One region of the Janibacter terrae genome, then DNA from elsewhere that is predicted to be linked to it. Evidence: predicted binding sites of a transcription regulator. Region 1 holds the regulator's gene; each other region holds the start of a gene.
What was found. The regulator HrcA, encoded in region 1, represses chaperone genes, less so after heat shock. The targets are predictions, from matches to a motif close to TTNGCACTCGNNNNNNNCGAGTGCNAA.
Positions count from the first base shown of each region.

Region 2: groES (co-chaperone GroES) is a predicted target of HrcA. The motif match lies at 6,070-6,096, and genes of this name have one in related genera.
Region 3: groL (chaperonin GroEL) is a predicted target of HrcA. The motif match lies at 5,104-5,130, and genes of this name have one in related genera.

Region 1 covers NZ_CP144167.1:2,622,605-2,629,831, reverse strand. Annotated here, with positions in the region: gene V3C34_RS12995 (hotdog fold domain-containing protein) at 1-261, shown strand, start outside; gene V3C34_RS12990 (tyrosine-protein phosphatase) at 265-1,038, opposite strand; gene hemW (radical SAM family heme chaperone HemW) at 1,037-2,260, shown strand; gene V3C34_RS12980 (trimeric intracellular cation channel family protein) at 2,253-2,903, shown strand; gene fabG (3-oxoacyl-ACP reductase FabG) at 2,958-3,713, shown strand; gene V3C34_RS12970 (DUF3097 domain-containing protein) at 3,783-4,661, opposite strand; gene hrcA (heat-inducible transcriptional repressor HrcA) at 4,783-5,817, shown strand; gene dnaJ (molecular chaperone DnaJ) at 5,868-6,992, shown strand; gene V3C34_RS12955 (16S rRNA (uracil(1498)-N(3))-methyltransferase) at 6,997-7,227, shown strand, end outside.
Region 2 covers NZ_CP144167.1:3,149,531-3,156,757, forward strand. Annotated here, with positions in the region: gene guaB (IMP dehydrogenase) at 1-968, opposite strand, end outside; gene V3C34_RS15685 (WhiB family transcriptional regulator) at 1,149-1,451, shown strand; gene V3C34_RS15690 (RNA-binding S4 domain-containing protein) at 1,481-1,726, shown strand; gene V3C34_RS15695 (aspartate/glutamate racemase family protein) at 1,827-2,522, opposite strand; gene serA (phosphoglycerate dehydrogenase) at 2,637-3,839, shown strand; gene groL (chaperonin GroEL) at 3,931-5,538, opposite strand; gene groES (co-chaperone GroES) at 5,638-5,934, opposite strand; gene V3C34_RS15715 (class I SAM-dependent methyltransferase) at 6,137-7,227, shown strand, end outside.
Region 3 covers NZ_CP144167.1:858,901-866,127, reverse strand. Annotated here, with positions in the region: gene V3C34_RS04375 ((2Fe-2S)-binding protein) at 1-7, opposite strand, end outside; gene V3C34_RS04370 (XdhC family protein) at 93-1,223, opposite strand; gene V3C34_RS04365 (vWA domain-containing protein) at 1,216-2,349, opposite strand; gene V3C34_RS04360 (MoxR family ATPase) at 2,346-3,218, opposite strand; gene groL (chaperonin GroEL) at 3,316-4,950, opposite strand; gene V3C34_RS04350 (hypothetical protein) at 5,179-5,640, opposite strand; gene V3C34_RS04345 (DUF3263 domain-containing protein) at 5,676-5,966, opposite strand; gene V3C34_RS04340 (pyridoxal phosphate-dependent decarboxylase family protein) at 6,113-7,227, opposite strand, start outside.

The sequences.
Region 1 (7,227 bases):
CTCGAGGCCGCGATGGGGCTGCTCGCGGAGGCGACCTGCCCGTCCGACCAGCGCTGGCTGCCCCGCGGCCTGCAGGTGAGCTACCTCGCGAAGTCCACGACCGACCTGCTGTGCGTCGCCGAGACCGACCCCGAGCAGTGGGCGGGCGAGGCGCCGTACGACGTCGACATCCGCGTCAGGGCGGTGCGCACCGACGGCGTCGTGGTCGTCGAGGGCGTCATCCCCGTCTACGTGACCGCGAAGCCGCAGCAGGCCGCCTGAGCGTCAGGTCGTCAGGCGGGCGCGGAGGCGCTCGACCTCCGCCTCCTCCCACCCCGTGGCCGTCAGCCAGCCGACGGTCCCACCGAAGCCCTCGTGCAGATGGGTCAGGACGGCCTCCATCGCCTCGGCACGCGGCGTCTGGTCATCGATGCTGTGGTGGGGGATCGAGCGGCGGTAGGGCTCGACCTCGACGAGCCGCTCCATGATCCGGTGGATCCGCTCGGCTGTGCGCACGTAGTCGGCGATGATCTCCTCCTCGGGGACGCCGGCGACGGCCAGCGCCATCCCCACGACCGTGCCCGTGCGGTCCTTGCCGGCCGCGCAGTGCACCACGGCGCCGCCAGCGCTGTCGCGCACCGCGGCCAGGGCAGCGGCGACCGAGTCGGGACGCGTGCTGAGGTAGCCCGTGTAGTGCCGACCCCAGAACTCGCCGTCGCGCACGACCGGCTCGTCGCGCTGCCAGCGCAGCGCGAGCGCCTCCTCGACCGTGGTCTGCGCGTCGACGTCCTCGCGCAGCAGGCTGAAGTGGTGGTGCGTCAGGGGGGTCGCGCGCAGCGGACCCTCACCCGTGACCTCGTACTCGACGTTGCTGCGCAGGTCGACGACGTCGGTGACGCCGAGCTCCTCGACGAGGTGACGCACGTCCCCTTCGCTCAGGTCCTGGAGGTTGTCGCTGCGGATGAGCCGGCCCTCCCGGGTGCCGCGACCGTCGCGGGTGGGCAGGCCACCGAGGTCACGCATGTTGACGACGCCATCGAGCTCGATCCACCTGGTCATGGGAGCCACGCTAGCCACCGGGTGGGAGGATGGGCGGGTGCGTCCCCCCTTCGGCATCTACCTGCACGTGCCCTTCTGCACCGTCCGCTGCGGCTACTGCGACTTCAACACCTACACGGCGACCGAGCTCGGCCCCGTCGGAGGAGCGAAGGGGGCGAGCCTCGCCACCTTCGTCGACGCCGCGATCGGTGAGCTCGACCTCGCCGCCGCCGCGGTCCCCGACGCGCCGCCGGTCTCGACGGTCTTCGTCGGCGGAGGGACGCCGACGCTCCTTCCGCCGCAGGACCTCGTGCGCTTCCTCGACGCGGTCCGGAGGCGCTGGGGGCTGGCCGACGACGTCGAGGTGACGACCGAGGCCAACCCCGACAGCGTCACCGAGGAGTCCCTGCGGGTCCTGGCCGACGGCGGGTTCACGCGGGTGAGCATCGGCATGCAGTCGGCGGTGCCCGAGGTCCTCGCGACCCTCGACCGCACCCACGACCCGGCCAACGTCTCGCGCGCCCTCGCCGCGGCCCGCGCCGCCGGGCTCTCCGTGAGCCTCGACCTCATCTACGGCACGCCGGGGGAGAGCCTGGAGCAGTGGCGCACCTCGCTGGAGACCGCGATCGCGCTGGGGCCGGACCACCTCTCGGCCTACGCGCTGACCGTCGAGGAGGGCACCCGGATGGCGGTGCGCGTCCGGCGTGGCGAGCTGCCGATGCCGACCGGTGACGACGAGGCCGACAAGTACGAGCTGGCCGACGAGCTCCTCGCGGCCGCCGGGTACGAGTGGTACGAGATCAGCAACTGGGCACGCACCGACGCCGACCGGTGCCGGCACAACGAGGCCTACTGGCGCAGCCACGACTGGTGGGGCGTCGGGCCGGGTGCCCACAGCCACGTCGACGGCGTGCGCTGGTGGAACCGCAAGCACCCCGCCACCTGGGCGGCGCACCTCGCCGGCGGCGACCCCGCGGCCGAGCGCGAGGAGCTGACCGCGGAGCAGCGGGCCGACGAGCAGATCCTGCTCGGGGTTCGCCTGCGCGAGGGACTGCCGACGGCAGTCCTCACGGCCGACGGACGGAGGGCGGTCGCCGGCCTCGTCGCCGACGGCCTCGTCGAGGGGCCGGCCGCCCTGCGCGGGCAGGTCGTGCTGACCCGGCGCGGACGGCTGCTCGCCGACACCGTCGTGCACCACCTCGTGGCCGGTGCCCCCGACCCCGTGCGGGTGACCAGTGCCTGACGTCCCGGAGATCCCCGACCTCATCGGCTTCTTCGACCTGCTCGGCGTCCTCGCCAACGGCCTGCTCGGGGGAGCGGTGGCCCGGCGCTACCAGCTCGACCCCGTCGGCTTCACCGTGATGGCCATCATCTCCGCGCTCGGCGGCGGGGCGATCCGCGACGTGCTGCTCGACGTGCAGCCGGTGGCCCTGACCGACCTGCGCTACCTCACCGTCGCCCTCGTGGCCGCGGCCATCGCCTACCTCGTCCCGCTCGAGGGACGGCGCTGGCGCCAGATCTTCCCGTGGGTCGACGCCGTCGCGCTCGGCACGTGGGCGGTCGTCGGCACGCAGAAGGCGCTGCTCCACGACATCCACTGGCTCCCGGCGGTCCTGCTCGGTGTCCTCACCGCGTGCGGCGGCGGTGTCGTGCGCGACATGATGCTCGGCAACGTGCCGGTGATCCTGCAGCGCTCCGAGCTCTACGCGACGGCGGCCTTCGCCGGGGGGTCGGCGCTCGTCCTGCTCCACCTCCTGACGTCCGGGCCGGTCGCCTCGCTCGGCGCACTGGTGGTCGGTGGCGGGGTCTGCATGCTCGCCCGCAAGCGCGGCTGGATGTTGCCGACCGAGCCGCCGTGGAAGCCGCCCCGCGTCCACCGACGGTGACCGGTCTGCGGACCGCGCTGTGACCGACCGGTACGCGTGGCGCACGATGGACCCATGACCACCACGCGTACCGCCATCGTCACCGGAGCCGCCCGCGGGATCGGCCGGGCCATCGCCCTGCGACTCGCCACCGACGGCCACCACGTCGCCGTCCTCGACCTCGACGAGTCCGCCTGCCAGGTGGTCGTCGACGAGATCACCGAAGGGGGCGGCACCGCCCTCGCCGTGGGCGTGGACGTCTCCGACCCCGACCAGGTCGAGGCGGGCGTCGCCCGCGTCGCCGAGGAGCTCGGCGCCCCGACCCTCCTGGTCAACAACGCCGGCATCATCCGCGACAACATGCTCTTCAAGATGACCGTCGACGACTGGGACTCCGTCATGGCGGTCCACCTGCGCGGCGCCTTCCTCATGACCAAGGCCACCCAGGCCCACATGACGGCCGAGAAGTACGGGCGCATCGTCAACCTCTCCTCCACCTCCGCCCTCGGCAACCGCGGTCAGACGAACTACTCGGCCGCCAAGGCCGGCATGCAGGGGTTCACCAAGACCCTGGCCATCGAGCTGGGCAAGTTCGGCGTGACCGCCAACGCCATCGCCCCGGGCTTCATCCAGACCGACATGACGGCCGCGACCGCCGAGCGCATCGGCGTGCCCTTCGAGGACTTCCTCGCGCACGCCGCGAAGGAGACCCCGGTCGGCCGCGTCGGTCAGCCCGAGGACATCGCCGCGACCGCGTCCTTCCTCCTGTCCGAGGAGGCCGGGTTCGTCTCGGGCCAGGTCATCTACGTGGCCGGTGGCCCGAGGGACTGACCCCGGCCTGCATTGCCCTAGGGCAATGCAGAGTGAACCCGCATTGCCCTAGGGGAATGCGGGTTCAGGTCATTCGAGGGCGGTGACGAAGTCGATGAGCTCCTCGACCCGCCCGAGCAGGGAGGGCTCGAGGTCGGCGTAGGAGCGCACGGTGCCGAGGATCTGCTTCCACGCCCGGGCGATGTCCGCCTGCGTCTCGTGCGGCCAGCCGAGATGGGCGCAGATCCCGCGCTTCCACTCCGTCGACCGCGGGATCGTCGGCCAGGCCTCCATGCCGAGGCGTTGCGGCCGGACCGACTGCCACACGTCGACGAAGGGGTGCCCGACCACGAGCACGTGGTCGGGTGCCACCCGGTTGGCCTCGGCGACGATCCGCGACTCCTTGCTGCCGGGCACGAGGTGGTCGACGAGCACGCCCATCCGCCGGCCCCGGCCGGGCCCGAAGTCCCGGATCGCCGCCGCGAGGTCGTCGACGCCGTCGAGCGGCTCGACGACGACGCCCTCGACCCGCAGGTCGTGCCCCCACACCTTCTCGACGAGCTCGGCGTCGTGCCGCCCCTCGACGAAGATGCGCGAGGCCCGCGCGACCTTCGCACTCTTGTCGTGCACCGCCACCGACCCGCTCGCGGTGCGCGAGGCGGCCTGGTGGGCGGCGGCGAGGGCCGCGCGCTGCGCCCCCTTCGGCGCCGTCAGGGTGACGGGCGCACCGTCGACGTGGAACCCGGGGCCGAGCGGGAAGGCCTTGACCCGGCCGCGGCGGTCCTCGAGGTGCACGACGTGGACGCCACCGGCCTTCTCGACCGCGACGACGGCGCCGACCCAGCCGGTCTCGACGTCCTCGACGACCGTGCCGCGGGTCGCCTCCAGGGCGCGGGAGGTCGGGCGCGACAGCCTCCCCTTGGACTTCCAGTCGCCGGAGAGGACATCCTTGCCGTATCGATCGTTCACGGGCATCGACGTTAGGACGAAGGGGGGACACCCGGGCGACGGCACGCCGGACTTCGGGGAATGCGGCGCGCGGTCGTAGACTTGGCACTCAGTCGGACCGAGTGCCAGCGAAGGAGGCAGCATGAGTCAGGAACGCCGGATGGCCGTGCTCAGCGCCATCGTCGAGGACTACGTGCAGACCTCGGAGCCCGTCGGCTCCAAGGCGTTGCTCGACCGGCACCAGCTCAACGTCTCCGCGGCGACCGTCCGCAACGACATGGCGGTGCTCGAGGACGAGGGCCTCATCGTCGCGCCGCACACCTCGGCCGGTCGGATCCCGACCGATGCCGGGTACCGGCTCTTCGTCGACCGGCTGGCCGCCATCCGACCGATGTCGAAGGGGGAGCGCGCCGCGATCACCGACTACCTCGAGGGCGCCGACGACCTCGACGTCGTCCTCGACCGCACGGTGCGGCTGCTCTCGACGCTCACCCGCCAGGTCGCCGTCGTGCAGTACCCCTCGCTCACCCGCAGCACCGTCAAGCACATCGAGCTGGTGCCGATGGCGCAGACCCGGCTCATGGTCGTCGTCATCATGGGTACCGGTCGGGTCGAGCAGCGCATCGTGCCGATCGGCGTCGACTACCTGACGACGGCGGGGGCCGACGCCCTGGCGAGCGCCCGGGCCCGGATCAACGCCGCGACCCGGGAGCGTCGTCTCGCCGACGCCCTCACCTCGCTGGCGACCCTCCACGAGGAGGACAGCCAGACCGAGGACGCCCTGACGGCGGGGGTGCTCGCGGCGCTCGAGGAGGCGCTCGCCGAGGAGCGCGCGACCAAGGTGACGCTGGCCGGCACGGCCAACCTCGCCCGCAGCTCGAGCGACTTCCCGATGACGCTCGAGCCGGTGCTCGACGCGCTCGAGCAGCACGTCGTGCTGCTGCGGCTGCTCAGTGCCGAGGCGGGCCACGACGCCACGGGCGTCTCGGTGCGCATCGGCTCCGAGAACCCCGTCACCGGGCTGCAGAGCACCTCGCTCATCACCTCGGGCTACGGCTCGGGCGACGAGCAGGTCGGCGCCGTCGGCGTGCTCGGCCCGACCCGGATGGACTACCCGGCGACGATGGCGCAGGTGCGTGCCGTCGCCACCTACCTCTCGCGGATCATGGACGCCTGACCGGCGTCCACCCGCACCGACCACCACCACGACCCACGAGGACGTCACGCGTGAACGACTACTACGAGGACCTCGGCGTCAGCCGGCAGGCCACGCCCGAGGAGATCAAGCGGGCCTACCGCAAGCTCGCCCGCACCCTCCACCCGGACGTCAACCCGGGCCCGGAGGCGGAGGAGAGGTTCAAGGCCGTCTCCCAGGCCTACGACGTGCTCTCCGACGAGACCAAGCGGCGCCAGTACGACATGGGCGCCGACCCGTACGGCGGTGCGCACGAGGGCTTCGGTGCCGGCTTCAGCTTCAGCGACATCATGGAGCAGTTCTTCGGCCAGGCGGGCGGCGGCGGCGGCCGCGGCCCCCGCTCGCGCTCCTCGCGCGGCCAGGACGGCCTCGTCGGGCTGGAGATCGACCTCGCGACCGCCGTCTTCGGCGGCCAGGAGGACCTGACGATCGACACCGCGGCGGTCTGCGGCTCGTGCTCCGGCGACGGTGCCCAGCCCGGCACCGGCCGACGCACCTGCGACACCTGTGGTGGCCGCGGTGAGGTCCAGCAGGTGCAGCGTTCCTTCCTCGGGCAGGTCATGACGACCCGTCCGTGCCCGACCTGCCAGGGCTACGGCGAGGTCATCCCCAACCCCTGCCACGAGTGCTCCGGCCAGGGCCGGGTCCGCAGCCGCCGCACGATGAAGGTGCGCATCCCCGCCGGCGTCGACTCCGGCACCCGCATCCACCTCGCGGGCGAAGGGGAGGTCGGTCCCGGTGGCGGTCCGGCCGGCGACCTCTACGTGGAGCTGCGCGTGCGTGACCACGCGACCTTCACCCGCCGCGGTGACGACCTGCACGCCTCGGTCTCGGTGCCGATGACCGCGGCGGCACTCGGCGTGACGATGAGCTTCGCGACCCTCGACGGGGAGCAGGAGATCGCCGTCAAGCGCGGCACCCAGCCGGGCGACACGATCGTCCTGCCCGGTCTGGGCGTGACCCACCTGCGGGTCGAGGGCCGCGGCGACCTCGTCATCCACATGGACGTGCGCACGCCCACCAGGCTCGACGCGGAGCAGGAGCAGCTGCTGCGCCAGCTCGCGCAGGTCCGCGACGAGGAGCAGCCCGACGGCGAGCTCGACGACGTCGACTCCGGCTTCGTCGGGCGCCTGCGCCACGCCTTCAAGGGACGCTGACCGCGTGACCGCACCGCTCTTCCTCGTCGACCCCGGGGCCCTCGACGGCCTCGGGGTCGACGGCGTCGTCGACCTCACCGGTCCCGAGGCGCACCACGCGGCGACGGTCGTGCGCCTCGCCGTGGGGGAGGAGGTGCTCGTCGCCGACCGGGGCGGCGCCCGGGTGCTCACGACGGCCGAGGCCGTGGCCGGCGACCTCGTGCGCCTGCGGGTCACGGCCCGCGCCGACGAGCCG
Region 2 (7,227 bases), 530 kb from region 1:
GAGCCCGGGCCGACGCCGACCTTGATCGCGTCGACGCCCGTGTCGATGAACGCCTGAGCGCCCTCGCGGGTCGCGACGTTGCCGCCGATGACCTGGACGTGCCGGGTCGCCGGGTCCTTCTTGAGGCGCTCGACCATCTCCAGCAGGAGCTTGACGTGGCCGTGGGCGGTGTCGGCGACGAGGACGTCGACGCCCGCGTCGATGAGCGTCGTCGCGCGCTCCCACGCGTCACCGAAGTAGCCGATGGCAGCGCCGACGAGCAGGCGTCCCTGGGCGTCCTTGCTCGCGTCGGGGAACTGCTCGCTCTTGACGAAGTCCTTGACCGTGATCAGGCCCGCGAGCCGGCCGTCGCCGTCGACGATGGGCAGCCGCTCGCGCTTGTGCTGGCGCAGCAGCAGGGTCGCCGCCTCGTTGGAGATCCCCACGGGAGCGGTGATGAGCGGCATCGGGGTCATGACGTCGCGCACCAGCGTGGTCGACCACTCGGCGACCGGCGTGAAGCGCAGGTCGCGGTTGGTGATGATGCCGATGAGGACGTTGTCGCCGTCGACGACCGGCAGGCCCGAGACGCGGTACTCGCCGCAGCGCTGGTCCAGGTCGTCGAGGGTCGCGTCCGGACCGATGACGACCGGGTTGGTGATCATGCCGGTCTGGGTCCGCTTGACGAGGTCGACCTGGTAGGCCTGGTCCTCGATCGAGAGGTTGCGGTGGAGGACGCCGAGGCCACCCTGCCGCGCCATGGCGATGGCCATGCGGGACTCGGTGACCGTGTCCATGGCGGCGGAGATCAGCGGCGTCTTGATGGAGATCTCACGCGTCAGGCGCGTCGTCGTGTCGAGGTCGCCGGGAGCCAGCTCGCTGTACCCGGGGAGCAACAGGACGTCGTCGTAGGTCAGACCGAGCTTGGCGAAGGGGTTCGGGGCCGCGGCCCCGGAGTCGTCAGGGGCGGGCGTTGCACCGAAATCCATCTCCCTATCCTAAGCCACCGCGCACACGCGCTCGGACGTGACCCTTTCCTGACGAACTCCCGCAATTCCGGGGCGAATCCATACCTTCCCGACCACCTGCGTTTGCGTTGCCGTCCTTAGGTTGGCTGCAGACAGGGGAGGCGTCGTCAGGGCCGCCCCAGGCACGGAGGTGGAGCAGAGATGGCGCACAACGACAAGGTGCCGGGTCCCGTGGCGGACCACTGGGAGTGGCAGTTCGAGGGCGCCTGCCGGGACACCGGCAGCGAGTCCTTCTACCACCCGGACGGTGAGCGCGGCGCCGCCCGACGCCTGCGGGACGCCGCTGCCAAGGAGATCTGCGCCGGGTGCCCCGTCGTCGCGGCCTGCGGCGAGCACGCGCTCGCCATCCGTGAACCCTTCGGCGTGTGGGGCGGCATGACCGAGGACGAGCGCCACGCCCTGCTGGCCGAGCGCGACATCGCCGCCGCCGGCCTCGCCGGCTGAGGCTCCCCTTCGCCGCCTAGGCTGGTGGGGTGAGCTCTCCCGCACCGGTCCACATCCGCGACGAGTCCATCCGTCTCGGCCAGCTGCTCAAGCTCGCCGGGCTCGTGGAGGACGGCGCCATGGCCCGTGAGGTCATCGCCGCGGGCGAGGTGAGCGTCGACGGGTCCCCCGAGACGCGTCGCGGCGCGCAGGTCCGGGCGGGCAGCGTCGTCGAGTTCGCCGGGCAGCAGGTCGAGGTCGTCACGGGCGAAGGGGAGGTCGACGTCCCCTGGTGACGGTCACCCACCGCGACGTCCCCTGGTGACGGCCCCCGAGGAGGTCGACGTCCCCTGGTGACGGTCCCTGAGGAGGTTGCGCAGCAACCGTCTCGAAGGGTCAGCCCTCGGTGAGCATCCAGTCCAGCGCCCGGTCGACGTGGACCGCCGTCGTGTCGTGCAGCGGCACCGGACAGTCGTCCTCCTCGATGAGCAGGCCGATCTCGGTCCCGGCCAGCACGACGCACTCGGCGCCGCGGTCGGACATCCCCTCCATGACGGCGCGCAGCTGGCGGCGCGAGCTGTCCTTGATGACTCCGTGGACGAGCTCCTCGTAGATGATCCGGTCGACCTCGGGGCGTTGCTGCTCCTCGGGCAGGATCACCTCGATCCCGCGCTGCTCGAAGGGGGTCGTGTAGAAGTCCCCCGCCATCGTCGTCGCGGTGGCGACGAGCCCGACCTTGCGCTGGTGCGAGGCCTCGACGCGGCTCGCGGTGGCCTTCGCGATGTGGAGGAAGGGGATGTCGACGGCCGCCTCGACCCGGTCGGCGACGGCGTGCATCGTGTTGGCAGCGAGGAGGAATCCTTGTGCGCCAGCGGCCTCCAGGCCGCGGGCGGCCTCGACGAGGGTCTGCGCCATGGCGTCCCAGTCGCCGGCGTTCTCGGCGTCGTCGATCGGCTGGAAGTCGACGCTGTGGATCAGGACGCGGGCGCTGTGCAGACCGCCCAGGCGCGCCTCCACCCCTTCGTTGAGACGGCGGTAGTACTCCGCCGTCGCAGACCAGCCCATACCGCCGATGACACCGAGGAGACGCATGGCCACACCCTAGCCAGCGAGCGCGCCGTCGTGGGGTCCGTTCCGCACGGTGGTGCGCGCCCGCATCGCGGGCGAGTGCCAGGTCACACCGCGGCCGGGCATACCCTGCAGGGCGTGAAGGTGCTGCTGCTCGAAAACATCCATGACGCTGCCCGCGAGGCCCTGACCGACGCCGGCTTCGACGTCGAGACCCGCTCCGGGGCCCTCGACGAGACCGAGCTGATCTCCGCCCTCGAGGGCGTCGACCTGCTCGGCATCCGCTCGAAGACCAAGGTGACCCAGGCGGTCATCCAGGCCCGCCCCGAGCTCAAGGCGGTCGGTGCCTTCTGCATCGGCACCAACCAGATCGACCTCGACGCGGCTGCCCAGGCCGGCACGGTCGTCTTCAACGCCCCCTTCTCCAACACCCGCAGCGTCGTCGAGCTGGCACTGGGCGAGATCATCTCGCTGGCCCGCCACCTGACCGACAAGAGCACCGCCCTGCACGCCGGGGTCTGGGACAAGTCGGCGAAGGGGGCACACGAGGTCCGCGGGCGCACGCTCGGCATCATCGGCTACGGCAACATCGGCGCCCAGCTGTCGGTCGTCGCCGAGGCCTTCGGGATGCACGTCTCCTTCTACGACCTCGAGGACAAGCTCCCCCTCGGCAACGCCAAAAAGTGCGAGACCCTCGACGAGCTCCTCGAGACCTGCGAGACGATCACGCTCCACGTCGACGGCCGGGCGGGCAACGCCGGCAACTTCGGCGCGGCGCAGTTCGCCAGGATGCGCCCCCGCAGCCTCTTCCTCAACCTCTCGCGCGGTTTCGTCGTCGACCTCGAGGCACTGCGCGACAACCTGCTCTCCGGCCACATCGCCGGTGCCGCGATCGACGTCTTCCCGAGCGAGCCGAAGAAGGCGGGCGACGCCTTCGAGAACTGCCTGCAGGGCATCCCCAACGTCATCCTCACCCCGCACATCGGCGGTTCCACCGAGGAGGCGCAGCTCGACATCGGCCGCTACGTCTCCGGCAAGCTGCGTGACTGGGCGACCACCGGTGCCACGACGATGTCGGTCAACGTCCCGGCCGTCGCCGCCCCCGTCGCCCAGGGCGGCACCCGCATCCTCCACCTGCACCAGAACGTCCCCGGAGTCCTGGCCCGGGTCAACACGATCCTGTCCGAGGGCGACGTCAACATCGACAGCCAGCAGCTGAGCACCAAGGGCGAGTACGGCTACGCCGTCACCGACCTCGCGAGCAGCCTGCCCGCCGACACCGAGCAGCGCCTGCGCGAGCTTCCGGAGACCATCGAGGTCCGGGTCATCGTGACGGCCTGAGGCTGCACCCGCCCGGGGCAGTGCAGCGCCGGGCACGACGAAGGGGGCCACGCACCGGATGGTGCGTGGCCCCCTTCGTCGGATCAGGAGATCAGTGGGAGTGGCCGTGACCGTGGGTCTCGGGCTCCTCCTCCTTCTTCTCCACGACGAGCGTGTCGGTGGTGAGGACCATCGACGCGATCGACGCGGCGTTGATGAGCGCCGAGCGGGTGACCTTGACCGGGTCGATGACGCCCTGGCCGATGAGGTCGCCGTACTCGCCGGTCGCCGCGTTCAGGCCCTGGCCGGGGGCCAGCTCCTGCACCTTGGCGACGGCGACGTAGCCCTCGAGGCCGGCGTTCTCAGCGATCCACCGCAGGGGCTCCACAGCGGCCTTGCGCACTATGTTGGCGCCGACCTTCTCGTCGCCCTCGAGCTCGATGCCGTCCAGGACGGCGACCGCGTGGGCGAGCGAGGAGCCACCGCCGGCGACGATGCCCTCCTCGATGGCCGCGCGGGTCGCGGAGATCGCGTCCTCGATGCGGTGCTTCTTCTCCTTGAGCTCGACCTCGGTGTGGGCACCGACCTGGATGACGCAGACGCCACCGGCGAGCTTGGCGAGGCGCTCCTGGAGCTTCTCGCGGTCCCAGTCGGAGTCGGTGCGCTCGATCTCGGCCTTGATCTGGTTGACCCGGCCGGTGACGTCCTCACCGTTGCCCTGGCCGTCGATGATCGTCGTGTTGTCCTTGGTGACGACGACGCGACGGGCCTGGCCGAGGTCCTCGAGACCGGCCTGGTCGAGCTTGAGGCCGACCTCCTCGGCGATGACCTGACCACCGGTGAGGATCGCCATGTCCTGCAGCATCGCCTTGCGACGGTCGCCGAAGCCGGGGGCCTTGACGGCCACGACGTTGAAGGTGCCGCGGATCTTGTTGACGACGAGCGTGCTCAGGGCCTCGCCGTCGATGTCCTCGGCGATGATGAGCAGCGGCTTGCCGGACTGGACGACCTTCTCCAGCACGGGCAGCACGTCGGCGATCGTGGAGATCTTGCCCTGGTTGATCAGGACGTAGGCGTCCTCGAGGACGGCCTCCATGCGCTCGGGGTCCGAGACGAAGTACGGGCTGATGTAGCCCTTGTCGAACTGCATGCCCTCGGTGAAGTCGAGCGAGGTCTCGGCGGTCGAGGACTCCTCGACGGTGATGACGCCGTCCTTGCCGACCTTGTCGAAGGCCTCGGCGATGATCTCGCCGATGCCCTGGTCCTGGGCGGACAGGGAGGCGACCTGGGCGATCTCGTCCTTGCCCTCGACCTCACGGGCGTTCTCGAGCAGGCGGGCGGCGACGGCCTCGACGGCCTGGTCGATGCCGCGCTTGAGGCCGGACGGTGCGGCACCCGCGGCGACATTGCGCAGGCCCTCGCGGACCATGGCCTGGGCGAGGACGGTCGCGGTCGTGGTGCCGTCACCGGCGACGTCGTTGGTCTTGGTCGCGACCTCCTTGGCGAGCTGGGCGCCGAGGTTCTCGTACGGGTCCTCGAGCTCGATCTCCCGGGCGATCGTCACGCCGTCGTTGGTGATGGTCGGCGCGCCCCACTGCTTGTCGATGACGACATTGCGGCCCTTGGGGCCGAGCGTCACCTTGACGGCGTTGGCGAGCTGGTCGACGCCGCGTTGGAGGGCGTCACGGGCGGAGTCGTTGAACTCCAGTTCCTTGGCCATGTCTGTCCTTTGGTTCTACGAAGGGGGAAGAAGCGACGGCCCCGGAGGGACCCGGGAGGGCCCGCACCCGGGGCGTGCGCTGCAAGCGGAGAGAGGTCGTCAGGAGACGATCGCGAGGACGTCGCGGGCGGAGAGGATCAGGTACTCCTGGCCGCCGTGCTTGATCTCGGTGCCGCCGTACTTGGAGTAGATGACGCGGTCGCCGACGGCGATGTCCATGGGGATGCGCTCGTCGCCGTCCTCGTTGAAGCGGCCGGGGCCGATCGCAACGACCTCGCCCTCCTGCGGCTTCTCCTTGGCGGTGTCCGGGATGACGAGGCCGGAAGCGGTGGTCTGCTCGGCCTCGACGGCCTGGACGACGATGCGGTCCTCGAGCGGCTTGATGGAAACCGACACGGTGACTCCTTAGTGAAGTGAGGGTCGTGAGTATGAGTTCTGGCGTGCCGGGCCGGGCGCCGTCGCGGGGGTCGACCAGCCGTGGCATCTGGCACTCGCCGAAGGTGAGTGCCAAGGGCAAATCTAGGCACCCGGCTGGCACTCGGTCAACCTGAGTGCCAATGTGCGGCGCGGGACGTCGCGACCGTGGACAATGCCGCCTGTGGACATCCAGACCGTGAGGTGGCTCGCCTCCCCGGAGGGCCATGCCCGGCTGCACGAGCTCCCTGCCTACCGCGAGGCCGACGCCGTGACCACCGCGGCCCGGTTGCGGTCCGAGGGCCTGGCACCCGAGCACGCCGCCGGGCTGCTGACCCAGAAGCGCCTGCAGGACAAGGCGAAGGACAAGTTCGGCGAGTTCGCCGAGGGGATGCTCTTCACCCCCGACGGGCTCGAGCAGGCCAGCCGTCTCGAGGTCGCCGCGACCCACGCGGGGCGCTTCGCGGCGGCCAGCCTCGCGACGGTCCACGACCTCGGCTGCGGCATCGGCTCGGACGCGATGGCGATGAGTGCCCTCGGGGTCACGGTCCACGGCGTGGACGCCGGCCCTCTCACCGCGGCGATCGCCGACGTCAACCTCCGCCCGTGGCCGGACAGCCGCGCCCGGCCGGGCGTCGCCGAGGACTTCGAGGCACCGATCGACCCGCTCCACTCCCGCGTGGGCGTCTGGCTCGACCCCGCCCGCCGCACCCCCGGGCACACAGACCGCACCGGCCGCACGCGCCGGGTCTTCCGCCTCGACGAGATCTCGCCGTCGTGGGAGTTCGTGCTGTCCGTCGCCCGTGACGTGCCGGCGACGGGCGCCAAGCTCAGCCCCTCGCTCCCCCACGACATCCCGCCGCTCGGCACCGAGGCGCAGTGGACCTCGTGGCAGGGGACGGTCCTGGAGTGCGCCGTGTGGTGGGGGCCTCTCGTCAAGGAGGCCGGTCGCAGCGCGCGGATCCTGCGCAAGGACGCCCCGCCCGTCGAGGTCGACCAGCGCACCTGCGAGGACGACCCCGACGTCGCCGGTTCGCTCGCCGACCTCGGGCCCTGGCTCTACGAGGCCGACCGGGCCGTGACCCGCGCGGGGCTCATCGGCACCGTGACCGGCGCCGTCTCGGGCCGCGAGCTCGAGGCCGGCCTCGGGTACGTGAGCAGCGACCGCGCGCTCGACCTCGGGCACGCGCGCCGCTACGAGGTGCTCGAGGCGATGCCCTTCTCCGTCAAGGGGCTGCGAGCGTGGCTGCGTGAGCGCGGCGTCACCGGCCTGAC
Region 3 (7,227 bases), 1.7 Mb from region 1:
TGACCATGGGGACCCTCCTGGGGGCGATCACGACGGTGTGATGCGGCTCATGCTGCCAGACGTCCCCGCCGCGGTCACCCCCTTCGGCCCGGTCAGTCCTCGAGGGAGTGGTGGATGCGTCCGGATCGCTCCGCCAGCGACCGACCGGACCCGCCCCACCGGTCCGCGATGAACTCCGCGGCGATGCTGATCGCCGTCTCCTCGGGCGTGCGCGCGCCCAGGTCGAGGCCCACCGGGCTGCGGAGCGGGGCGAGCTCGGCCGGGGTCACCCCTGCCTCGAGCAACCGCTGCTCCCGGTCCTCGTGCGTGCGACGCGAACCCATCGCGCCGATGTAGCCGACCTCCGGCAGCCGCAGCGCGACCTCGAGGAGGGGGACGTCGAACTTGGGGTCGTGGGTGAGCACCGTGATGACCGTGCGCCCGTCGATCCGGCCGGCGGCCTGCTCGGCGGCGAGGTAGCGGTGCGGCCAGTCGACGACGACCTCGTCGGCGTCGGCGAACCGCGAACGGGTGGCGAAGACCGGGCGGGCATCGCACACCGTGACCCGGTAGCCGAGGAAGGAGCCGACCCGGGCGACCGCGGCGGCGAAGTCGATCGCGCCGAACACGAGCATGCGCGGCGGTGGGGCGAAGGCCCACACGAAGACCCGCATCCCCTCGCCGCGACGCTCACCGTCGGGGCCGTAGCCGATCGTGGCGTTGTGCCCGAGGGCGAGCTGGCCGAGCGCGTCGTCCCGGACCGCCGCGTCGACGCGCGGGGACCCGAGAGAGACCTGCGGCTCCTCGTCGGGGCGGATGACCACCCGGCGTCCGAGCCACTGCGGGTCGGGGTGCTCGATGACCGTCGCCACGGCAACCGGCCGCCCGGCCGCCACGTCGGCCGCGACCTCGCCGAGCTCGGGGAAGCTCTCGCGGTCGAACCGCTCGACCCACACGTCGAGGATGCCGCCGCAGGTCAGCCCGACCGACATCGCGTCGTCGTCGGAGACGCCGTAGCGCTCGAGGACCGGGGTCCGGGTCTCGAGGACCTCCTCGGCGCGCTCGTAGACCGCGCCCTCGACGCACCCGCCCGACACCGACCCGACCGCGGTGCCGTCGGGGCCGACGAGCATCGAGGCACCGGCCGGTCGCGGCGCCGAGCGCCAGGTCGCGACGACGGTCCCGACCCCGACGGGGTGCCCCTGCTCCCACCACGCCAGCAGCTCCGGCAGGACCTCACGCACGGGCAACGACCTCCAACAGCTCCTCGAAGGACCGCAGCGAGTGCCCGGCGACGAAGGCGTCCACGTGCGGCAGGGCGGCGACGATACCGGCCTGCACCGGAAGATACCCGTCCTTGCCCCGGTGCGGGTTGGCCCACACCACCCGGTGGGCCAGCAGCTGCATCCGCGCGACCTGCTCGCCGAGCTCCCGGCAGTCGCCCCGCTCCCAGCCGTCGCTCACGATGACCACGACGGCACCGCGGGCCAGGTTGCGGGTGGCCGGCCGGTCGAGGAAGACCCGCAGCACCTCGCCGAGCCGGGTGCCGCCGGACCAGTCGGGCACCTGCTCGCCCGCGCGGACGAGGGCGCGCTCCGGGTCACGGACGCGCAGCGCGTCGGTGACCCGGGTGAGGCGGGTGCCGAGCGCGAAGACCTCGACGGAACGGGCCGCGGGGCCGGCCCGTGGTGCCTGGACGAGCGCGTGCGCCACCCGCAGGAGGGCGTCGGCGTAGGCGCGCATCGACCCGGAGACGTCCACGAGGACGACGACGCGGCGCGGGCGGCTCGCCCGCCGCCGGTGGTCGATCCGGCTCGGCTCCCCCATCCGACGCAGCATCGTGCGCATCGTGCGGTGCGCGTCGATCTCCCCGCGGCGCCACGGTGCGCGACGGGTGGCGCGCCGCTCGGGCAGGCGCGGCCGGAGCTCGCCGATGAGCCGGTCGAGCAGGACCTTGTCCTCGGCGCCCAGCCCGGCCACGTCGCGGTGGCGCAGGACCTCCCGCCGGGAGGCGGCCGCCCTCACCACCTCACCGGGGTCACCTCCTTCGACCGGGTCGTCGTCGAGCGGCACCGGGGACGACGCCGTGACCTCGCGCCCCGGTCGCGGAGCCGCGGGCATGCCCTCCGCCCCGGAGAACCACCCGGCGAAGACCTGGTCGAGGCGCCGCAGGTCCTCCGGCCCGGCGCAGAGCGTGGCCCGCGCGGCTCGACGCACGCCCGCGAGGTCGCCCGCGCCGACGAGCGCGGCCGCCTCGAGGAAGGCGGAGGCCCGGTCGTGCGTGACGTCCACCCCCGCCGCGCGGAGGGCGTGCGCGAAGCCCAGCAGCACCTCGTCGACCGCGGGCCCGGTCGCGGAGGGGACGGTCACCCGCCGAGCACCCGGTCGAGGGCCTGGCGGACCCGGTCGGTGTCCTCGCGGTACTTCACGACCGCGCCGAGGGTGCGGGCGGCGACCTCGAGGTCGAGCTCGACCGCCCCGAGGTGCTGCAGCGCGACCACCCAGTCGAGCGTCTCCGCGACGCCCGGTGGCTTGAGCAGGCCCTCGGAGCGCAGCTGCTGCACCGCGACGGCGACCTGCCGGGCGAGCGTCTCGCTGACCTCCGGGACCCGGCTGCGGACGATCGCCACCTCGCGGTCGAGCCCGGGGTGGTCGATCCAGTGGTAGAGGCAGCGGCGCTTGAGGGCGTCGTGCAGCTCACGGGTGCGGTTGGAGGTGAGCACGACCGTCGGCGGGGTCTGCGCCCGGATCGTGCCGAGCTCGGGGATGCTCACCGTCCACGACGAGAGCACCTCGAGCAGGAAGGCCTCGAACTCGTCGTCGGCGCGGTCGACCTCGTCGACGAGCAGGACGGCGGGAGCACCCCGCAGGGCCTGCAGCACGGGCCGCTCGAGCAGGAACCGCTCGTCGAAGAGCGTCCGCTCGGCCGCCGCGGCGTCCGGCTGCCCGCTCGCCGTGAGCGCCTCGAGCGTGCGCAGGTGGAGGATCTGCCGCGGGAAGTCCCAGTCGTAGAGCGCCTGCGAGGCGTCGATGCCCTCGTAGCACTGCAGGCGGATGAGCGGCACGCCCTCGATCTGCGCCAGCGCCTGTGCCAGCGCGGTCTTGCCGGTGCCGGGCTCGCCCTCGAGCAGCAGCGGCCGCTGCATCTCCCGGGCGAGGAAGACGACGGTCGCGAGGTCCTCGTCGGCGAGGTACCCGGTGCGGCCCAGCGAGTCCGCCAGCTCCTGCGGTGACGTCATGGGCCGAGGTTACCCACCCGTCCTCCCGCCCGGGCCGACGACGAAGGGCGGTCCCCCCGTGAGGAGGGACCGCCCTTCGTCGTGCGCAGCGGTGGGCTCAGAAGCCCATGCCGCCCATGCCACCCATGTCGTCGCCACCGGGCATGGCCGCAGCGGCCTTCTCCGGCTTGTCGGCCACGACGGCCTCGGTGGTGAGGAAGAGCGCCGCGATGGAGGCGGCGTTCTGCAGCGCGCTGCGGGTCACCTTGGCGGGGTCGATGATGCCCTGGGCGATCATGTCGACGTACTCGCCGGTGGCCGCGTTGAGGCCCTCGCCCGCGGGGAGGTTCTCCACCTTCTCGGTCACGACGCCGCCGTTGAGGCCGGCGTTGGTCGCGATCTGCTTGAGCGGGGCGGAGGCTGCGACGCGCACGATGTTGGCGCCGGTCGCCTCGTCACCCTCGAGCGAGAGCTTCTCGAAGGCCACCTTGGTCGCCTGCAGGAGCGCGACGCCGCCACCGGCGACGATGCCCTCCTCGACGGCGGCCTTGGCGTTGCGCACGGCGTCCTCGATGCGGTGCTTGCGCTCCTTGAGCTCGACCTCGGTGGCCGCACCCGCACGGATGACGGCGACGCCGCCGGCGAGCTTGGCGAGGCGCTCCTGCAGCTTCTCGCGGTCGTAGTCCGAGTCGCTGTTCTCGATCTCGGCCTTGATCTGCGACACGCGGCCGCCGATCTGGTCCTGGTCACCGGCACCCTCGACGATCGTCGTCTCGTCCTTGGTGACGACGACCTTGCGGGCCCGACCCAGCAGGTCGAGCTCGGCGGTCTCGAGGGAGAGGCCGACCTCCTCGGAGATGACCTGGCCACCGGTGAGGATGGCGATGTCGGCGAGCATGGCCTTGCGGCGGTCACCGAAGCCCGGGGCCTTGACGGCGACGGACTTGAAGGTGCCCTTGAGCTTGTTGACGACGAGCGTCGACAGCGCCTCGCCCTCGACGTCCTCGGCGATGATCAGCAGCGGCTTGCCGGCCTGCATGACCTTCTCCAGGAGCGGCAGCAGGTCCTTGATCGAGCCGATCTTGGAGTTGGCGATGAGGACGTAGGGGTCCTCGAGCACCGTCTCCATGCGCTCGGTGTCGGTGACGAAGTAGCCGGAGATGTAGCCCTTGTCGAAGCGCATGCCCTCGGTGAGCTCGAGCTCGAGACCGAAGGTGTTGCTCTCCTCGACGGTGATGACGCCTTCCTTGCCGACCTTGTCCATGGCCTCGGCGATCTTGGCGCCGATCTCCGGGTCAGCAGCGGAGATGGAGGCCGTGGCAGCGATCTGCTCCTTGGTCTCGATCTCCTTGGCCATCGCGAGGAGCTCCTCGCTGACGGCGGCGGTGGCCTTCTCGATGCCGCGCTTGAGCGCCATCGGGTTGGCGCCGGCCGCGACATTGCGCAGGCCCTCGCGCACGAGCGCCTGGGCGAGGACGGTGGCCGTCGTCGTGCCGTCACCGGCGACGTCGTCGGTCTTCTTCGCGACCTCCTTGACCAGCTCGGCGCCGATCTTCTCGTAGGGGTCGTCGAGCTCGATCTCCTTGGCGATGGACACGCCATCGTTGGTGATCGTGGGTGCGCCCCACTTCTTCTCCAGGACGACATTGCGGCCCTTGGGGCCGAGGGTGACCTTGACGGCGTCAGCGAGGGTGTTCATGCCCCGCTCGAGGCCGCGACGGGCCTCCTCGTCAAAAGCAATGAGCTTTGCCATTCGGGTGGTCCTCCACGCGAATCGAAGGGTCATGACCGGGGGCGCCCGCGACGGACGAGGTGCGACCACGCGGCTCACGTCACCGTGCGTTCGCACCCCTCACCTGACCGGTCAAGGATTGTCACTCTCACGCGGAGAGTGCTAACGCCATTATTGGCACTCTCCCTGTGAGAGTGCAAACGTCACCCCGCCCGTCTTACGAGGACGAAGGGGGGCGGGCCCCCTTCGTCAGGTACGGGGGTGGTGGTGCTCGAAGCCCGCCCGCATCCGGCCGTCCTCGTCGGAGGAGACCGGGTCGTCGAGATCGGCGACGAAGACCGCGACGAGCTCCCGCGCCGGGTTGTCGTGCGCAGCGGCGAGCAGCGCACGCCAGGCACCGAGGTTGGGGTGCTCCCCCGGCGTGGCCTCGGCGGGCTCGAGGCCCTCGACCGCGGCCTGCAGCTGGAGGGTCGAGACGGGCAGGGTCGCCGTCGAGCCGTCGTGGTGCAGGACCGAGGCGAGCACGACCGCCGAGAGCCCGTGCCAGCCGCCGGGGAGGTTCACGTGCGGGAACTCGAAGTCCGGGTCGCTGCTCGCCGGGGATATGCCGACCGCCCATGCGACCGGGTCGCGCCAGCCGTCGATGCGATCGGCCAGGTGGGCCTTGATCGCGGCGAGTCCCTCGGGGGTGGTCCAGTCGAGTGCGCTCATGCCGCCCACTCTGCCAGCCACGGCGGCGGAGCGGCTCAGACCTCGAAGCCGAGGCGGCGGGCGCTGCGGGTGCGCTGGCGCTGGTCGCGCAGGCGGCGCAGCCGCTTGATGAGCATCGGGTCCTCGGAGAGCGCGGCCGGGTTGTTGATGAGGCCGTTGAGCACCTGGTAGTAGCGCGTGGAGCTCATGTCGAACAGCTCCTTGATCGCCTGCTCCTTGGAGCCGGCGTACTTCCACCACTGGCGCTCGAAGGCGAGGATCTCGCGGTCGCGGTCCGTGAGCGGGACCGAGGGGGTCGGCGCGGCGGTCTGGTCGGCGAGGTTCACGCGTCGCACTGTACCGACCGAATCACATGCCTGTCATTCCCTCGGCGTGTCGGCTGGACAGGCACCCCGCTCAGCGTCCCGTGCGCCCCCTTCGCCCCATCCGTCACATCCCCGACCGGTCCGCGGTCGCCTCGCGCGGGGGCCCGTCAGACCATCGAGTCGAGGATCGCGGCGATGTCCGCCGTGGTCGTCTGGGGGTTGACGATCGCGAAGCGCGCCAGAGTCTCGCCCTCGTGGTTGGTCGGCACGACGAAGGCGAACTCCTCCTCGAGGATGCGGTCGGACCATGCCGCGTAGTCCGCGGCCGTCCAGCCGATGCGACGGAAGACGACGACGGAGAGGAAGCGCTCACCGACGAGCTCGAGCTCCTCGCGCCGGTGGATCTCGGCCTCGGCGAAGGACGCGACGTCGAGGGTGCCCTCGACCGCGGTCGTGTACGCCTCGGTGCCGTGGGTCGCGAGGGAGAACCAGAAGGGCAGCCCGCGCGCCCGTCGGGTCAGACCCACGGAGTAGTCGGTGGGGTTCCAGTCGGTGGCCGCGGTGAGCACGTCGAGGTAGCCGGCTCGTTGCGTGTGGGCTTTGCGGGCCGCGGCCGGGTTGCGGTAGATCAGCGCGCAGCAGTCGAAGGGGGCGAAGAGCCACTTGTGGGGGTCGACGATGAAGCTGTCGCAGTGCTCGATCCCCGCGTAGAGGTGCCGGACCGAGGGCGCGGCCAGGCCCGCCCCGCCGTACGCCCCGTCGACGTGGAACCAGATGCCGAGCTCGCGGCACACCTCGGCGACCGAGGCGAGGTCGTCGATGATCCCGAAGTTCGTCGTCCCCGCCGTCGCGACGACGGCGAAGTAGGTCTCGGGGCCGCCCTCCAGGAGGACCTCGCGGAGCCGCTCACCCGTGAGCCGGCCGCGCTCGTCGGGCTCGACGGTCGTCAGCTCGGCGTCCATGACGTCGCAGGCGGACTGGATCGAGGAGTGCGCGCCGCGAGTGGTCGCGACGCGGAAGGGCCGCTGCCCCTCGGCCGCCGTGCGACGGGCCTCGGTGCGCGCCGCGACGAGCGCGGAGAGGTTGCCGATGGTGCCGCCGGGGACGAAGACGCCGCCCGCCTCGGCCGGCAGGCCGATGAGGTCGGAGATCCAGCGGAGCGCCTGGTTCTCGGCGTACACGGCGCCCGAGCCCTCGAGCCAGGAACCGGCGTAGATCGAGCTGGCGCCGACGACGAGGTCGAACATCGCGGCGGCCTCGGTCGGGGCGCACGGGATGAAGG